Regions from separate parts of the Psychromonas sp. psych-6C06 genome, predicted to be linked through region 1. Evidence: predicted binding sites of a transcription regulator. Region 1 holds the regulator's gene; the other holds the start of a gene.
What was found. The regulator sigma-54, encoded in region 1, starts transcription at its own class of promoters, with help from an activator protein. The targets are predictions, from matches to a motif close to GTTGGCACGNNNNTNGNNT.

Region 1 (3,220 bases):
GTACCGTAGTAAATGGTGTAGGCTTAACCGTCAAGACGGGAGAAATAGTTGGGTTACTCGGCCCAAATGGGGCAGGCAAAACCACTTCATTTTATATGGTCGTTGGCTTAGTGAAGCAGGATGAAGGCACCATTATTGTCGATGGTGAAGATATATCACATCACCCAATGCATATACGAGCACAAAAAGGGATAGGCTATTTACCTCAAGAAGCCTCTATTTTTAGACGTTTAACAGTCACTGAAAATATCATGGGTATCTTAGAAACACGTAAAGAACTTACCAAAGATCAACGCCTCGAAAAACTGAATACGCTATTAGAAGAGTTTCATATTACCCATATTCGTAATAATAAAGGCATGAGCCTTTCGGGTGGCGAGCGTCGACGTGTAGAGATTGCCAGAGCACTAGCAACCGAACCTAAATTTATTCTACTAGATGAGCCCTTTGCAGGTGTTGATCCAATTTCAGTCATTGATATCAAAAATATTATCGGTCAACTTCGCGATCGAGGCTTAGGCGTCCTAATTACTGACCATAACGTGCGTGAAACGCTTGATGTCTGTCAACACTCATACATTGTTAGCCATGGTGAAATTATCGCAATTGGGACACAAGACGAAATATTGGCAAATGATCATGTAAAACAAGTGTATCTAGGTGAAGAATTTAAACTATAGTTATTGTAAATATAGTTATTAAGACATAGCTACTAGTTATTTATATCAGGAAATACAAGCTTTGATGAAACAAGGGTTACAATTGAAAATGGGTCAGCAACTTGCGATGACCCCACAATTACAACAAGCGATCAAATTATTACAACTATCCACCCTTGATTTACAACAAGAGATTCAAAATGCGCTTGATGAAAACCCATTACTAGAGCAAGAAGATAACAGCTCACTTCAAGATGTCGTCAAAGAGCAAGACAGTAGTCAACTTGATACAGCCGAAGCACTTACCCAACAAGAATTTTCACAAGAGCAACCTGATGAAAGCAACTGGGAAGAAGCTTATACACCGCCTCCAACAACTTCAATTTCCTCAGGTTCATCCTCTTTTGAAGGCGAAGATAGCGTCTATCAGGGAGAGTCATCTATTTCTCTTCAAGATCATTTAATATGGCAGATGCAACTAACTCCCTTTTCTCAAACCGATCTCTTAGTCGCAACCGCTATTATCGACTCCATTGATGAGTTTGGCTACTTAACCAGTAGCTGCGAATCGATACTGGAAGCGTTGAGTAATGAAGTTGAAGATCTTGAGTTAGATGAGATCGAAGCAGTTTTAAAACGAATACAGCATTTTGATCCCATTGGTGTTGCGGCTAAGTCAGCACAAGACTGCTTACAAATACAGCTACGGCATCTCAGTGATGATACCCCTTGGCGTGCAGAAGCATTAATGATTCTCGAAGAACATATGGACCTATTAGGTAACCGAGATTACCGTACTTTAGCGCGCAAGACCAAACTGAAAGAGAATGAACTCGCAGAAATTATGCGCCTAATTCAAACCTTAGAGCCACGTCCTGGAAATCAATTCGAAGATACGCAAGCACAATACGTTGTACCTGATGTCTATGTGAAAAAAATAGGTGGACAATGGCGCGTATCGCTAAATCAGGACTGTGATCCGAACCTTTCTATCAATCAACAATATGCAGACTTATGCAAAGGTAATATTAGTAAAACAGATTCGCAATTTATTAAGGGTAACCTTCAAGAAGCGAAGTGGTTTATTAAAAGCCTCGAAAGTCGTAATGAAACATTGTTAAAAGTATCAAACTGTATCGTGCAACAACAGCAAGCATTTTTTGAATATGGTGACGAAGCAATGAAACCAATGGTGCTCAATGATGTTGCCTTTGAAGTTGAAATGCATGAATCTACTATTTCTCGAGTTACCACCCAAAAGTTTATGCATACACCCCGCGGTATTTATGAATTAAAATTTTTCTTTTCTAGCCATGTTGCTACCGAGAGTGGTGGCGAATGTTCATCGACTGCTATCCGTGCGTTAATTAAAAAGTTAGTAAATGCAGAGCTCACTACTAAGCCACTCAGCGATAACAAAATCACTCAGTTACTTGAAGAGCAGGGGATAAAAGTAGCAAGACGCACTATTGCTAAATATAGGGAGTCCTTAGGTATCCCACCCTCTAATCAACGCAAGCAGTTACTATAAGTTTAGATAACTAACCTAAGTTCTGGATAAGCAAAGCGATACAATACAGCTATTTCCGCGAATTTCGGCGTTAAAACATCTACCAATACCCCATTATTGCGACGATAATTTGCCTGAACTACGCAAAAATGAAGGCACTGTATTATAAAAGTAGCAGCATCGTGGTTTTAAACACCATAAAGCTTTCATTAACCAGAATTGAGGTTAAGTAAGCTAAATCGCTTAATATTGATTAATATTAAAAAATGGGCGTTCTTGTATAGCCATTCTTATTTAACCTGATAAAATCGCGCCAATTGTGCCACTAGAAAATAATATTATGAAAATATCTGACCTATTAGATAAAGACTCTGTGTTTAGCCAAACTAGCTGCAGCAGTAAGAAATGCGCATTAGAAAAAATCAGCATTATTGCAGCTGAAAAATTAGATATCGACTCGCAGCAATTATTCAATTCGCTTATTGCACGAGAAAAAATTGGCTCTACTGGAGTTGGGCTAGGAATTGCTATTCCACACGTTAAAATTGACAGTAGCTATCCAGCTACTGCTATTTTTATGCAATGCCATTCAGGGATCGATTATGATTCTTACGATGGTAATAAAGTCGATATATTATTTGCTATTTTTGTTCCTGAAGATAAATGCCAAGAATACTTACAGGCGCTCTCAGAAATAAGTCAAAAATTGCTCGACAAACCCTATTTGCGACAACTAAGAAGCGCACAAACTAACGAGCAGTTATATAACCTATTGCAAATTGAATAACTGCGAGGGAAAAAAATGAAATTAATCATCATCAGTGGACGTTCCGGCTCAGGAAAAACAATCGCGCTACATGTGCTTGAAGATCTAGGCTATAACTGTATCGATGGTGTGCCCTTCCAATTATTAGATCAACTCCTCGATACCGTTGATGTAGAAAATAATAAAATAGCCATCACTCTAGATGTTCGTAATCTACCAGGTGACTCTGATGCAATTGACTCCTTGCTAGCAACATTAAAATGCAAAGTAAAAATAGATATCATC
Region 2 (3,220 bases), on a different contig from region 1:
TAAGTTATTGCGGTTTCGAAAATAACGCCCGATTAATGGATCACTGCTATCATCAGCTAAACCATAAAAGTCAGTATTAAATTTGTCTGTTGGCGCGCGATCAACTAAATGAATCTCAAGCCCTCTTCCTGGGTGGCTAGTAAATATATCACCATGATATAAGCCCTCTGTGGCGAAAATAAATGGATCATAGGGCGCGTTAAGTATGTCTAAATCAATGGCATTTATAAGAGGAATACTTAATTCAAAATCGAATTGTTGCGCTTGTTTACAACCTTGCTCAGTGCGGTGATATTGGCAAACTGTATCTACTTGCTTCCAGAGATCTTGGCTAATCATTAATACTGCATTACGGTTACCTGACTCTAAAATAGGGTAAGTGGTTGCACCATTAGTCCCGCTATATTGCTGTTGCACATTATTATGTAACAAGCGCAAACTCTGCTGATTAATATTATCGCTAGCAACATCAGGTAGTTGCACAGCAAAGCCATTGTGGTAATCCCCCCCTAACGCCTGTAGTTCACCAATAATGTCGATACGAACAATTTGGCCATCACGTATCACTTCTACCGTGCGATAATGCATAACTACATCATTCATATCGTAATCATCACTTGCGGGCCACTGATCTTCGTAGGCCAAAGTCACCCAGCTATTGGCACTTGGGTAATAACGGTAACTGATACCAGATTCACTTATCGTCACAGGATGATCTTCTACTTCACCAGAATTACTACCACCAAAATAATTCAAACCCGCTTGCTCGCTAAAACGAAAGCGGCTCCAAGTGTTGCCCGCGACCGCATCATCAGGAACACGAAGCGAAATAATATTTACCCCCTCCTGCAACGCCATATCAATTAAAGTATGTTCATTTGAGTCTGCAAAGTCGCCATCACCATTCCAGTCAAACCATGCACTTAAAATACCTTCACGTGATGCATAAACGGTGATCACTGAATCTAAGCCTACCTCTAAGGCTGTCACAAAATTAACACCGTCTTCATCATCAAGGCTCAATACATTAACGATGCTACTATCATCCGAGTCTGCGCCTGTATAACCATCGTAATCACCATCAGGAGCACTCAGTCCTAAATAGGTTTGATTGTCTAGCAGGTGGCGAGGGCCATTATCAGCCAGGAGTGTCGCATAGCTTGCTGGCGCATCACCAAAATCAATCGTAGAGGGGGTATCTTCATCTATCAGTGGTGCAGAAGCACAACGTGCACCATCATTTTGACTTGAACTTGGACCATCAGCAAAATGAATAGCAGTTACATCTAGCTCACTGATTTGCGAATGCTCTGTTTCACTATTAAGCATCGACAAATCAATTCGATATATTTTCCCATCCTGATTACGTGATAAATAAAAATAACCATTTACATCAAAGTACATCGCACCAAAAGTCCCCTTTTCACCACTGTCTCCAAGTAAGCTAAAGGCACCTGTTTCAGGGTTAATTTGATATAAATCACCGCTGCCATTATCAACACCATAAAGCATCATATCGTTAGGATGAAAAGCAATGTCTGTGAGATTAACCGATGCGTTTGCAGTAATTAACTGCGCAGTTAAAGAAGCATTAATATCATTATCTAAAGGGGTTAAATCGATACGGTATAAACCGACATTTTTACGGTATAAATAGTAATAATGGTTAGCAATATCACCAACAAAAAAAGAGGTAGAAGCAGGTAAGCCTGTCACATTAAGCGCTGTTGCTTGATAATCACCATCTAATCTCACCACAGTTAAATCACTGGTATTAAAACCGTATAAATATCTATCCTGTTCATCAAAACCAAGGCCATTAATATTAGCATCTACACCTGAATCATCTTCAATTAACGCAAAACTCCCCGTCACTAAATTAACACCATAGGTGGATACAGGGTTTCCTTGAAAAAGGAATGCTTTACTTGGACAAGTGCTAAATGGCGAGGCATAAACAGACTGAATACTCAGCAGTAACGGTAGTAACGCTGCCGTGCCCAGCCTGTGTAGTGAACAACACATCAAACGGTGAATAAATGATGGTGCTTGATATTGCTGATTTAAGTCCATAGTGACTCTCCTTGATTAAATAAATGCAATCTTATTTTCTGCGTAATCAGTAGAAGAGAGTCAATTGTTGTGCCAAGCACAATTTTTTTTAAAAACAATACTAGTGAGCCCTTAGTTCACAAGGAGTGCAACATAAAAATCAGTATTAACAATTCAATATTTTCACGAATTAAAGTGATATAACGGCGCCCTTATTTGCATTTTGCAACGCGAACTGCGTAATGTTTCGCATTTTATCTACAGATGCAGTTATGTAATACCAATGCAATTTATAAAGTGATCTCGTATTGCGGAGGAAAAATTTAAACTACCAGGGAGTGAGTTGTAGAAATTAGTTGTTCTCTCTTCAGGGCTCACAACGCAGGTAGCGTAAATTTTAACAAGTAAGACAGATCACCTTTAACTCTTTTGCTATAAGCCCTCATTCAAAGCCTTTCCTGTCGGCATCAAACTTGCAGTGTTTCATGACAACACCGATACGAGATAACAGCATTGATAATAGTGCGGGAGGGAATGATGGAAAACAATATAATCTGGTTACTGCTCGATAGCAGTAAAGGCGGGGGGATTGAGTCACATGTGATGCAACTTGCTGAAGGTTTACAACAGCATGGAGAGCAGGTTGAAGTGGTTTTTTTGAGCAACTACGGTAAGCACCCGATGCATGATGCATTGCTAAAACAAGGTATTAATAGCCGTACCTTAGATGGATCATTTAGCATGTTAACGCGCACCTTAAAAAACACGCGTCCTCGTGTTGTCCATACTCATGGTTATAAAGCAGGTATTTTAGGTCGGCTCGCTGCATGGATGAACTCTATTGCTTGTATTAGTACCTTCCACGCGGGGGAAATAGCGACTGGTAAACTGGCCCTTTATGATTGGCTAGATAGAATCAGCGCCGGCTTAGCAGATCATCGGTTTGCGGTCAGTCCGCAAATAGCCTCTCGCTTACCCGCTAAAACCTCCCTGTTTAAGAACTTTGTAAATAACCATAACCTTACGACTTCCCAAGGAAATCAAATTGCTTTTGTCGGTCGGGTCAGTGCAGAAAAAGGACCCGATCATTTTGCGGCACTCGCAACGACCTTTGCCAACACACGCTTACATTTGTACGGTGATGGCCCAGAGTTAGCTTCACTACAAG

Region 2: CW745_RS03275 (LruC domain-containing protein) is a predicted target of sigma-54. The motif match lies at 2,132-2,150, and genes of this name have one in related genera.

Annotation. Positions count from the first base shown of each region.
Region 1 is NZ_PIZM01000012.1:23,111-26,330, reverse strand. It holds gene lptB (LPS export ABC transporter ATP-binding protein) at 1-680, shown strand, start outside; gene CW745_RS14705 (RNA polymerase factor sigma-54) at 745-2,190, shown strand; gene CW745_RS14700 (PTS sugar transporter subunit IIA) at 2,510-2,956, shown strand; gene rapZ (RNase adapter RapZ) at 2,972-3,220, shown strand, end outside.
Region 2 is NZ_PIZM01000002.1:30,918-34,137, forward strand. It holds gene CW745_RS03275 (LruC domain-containing protein) at 1-2,073, opposite strand, end outside; gene CW745_RS03280 (glycosyltransferase family 4 protein) at 2,590-3,220, shown strand, end outside.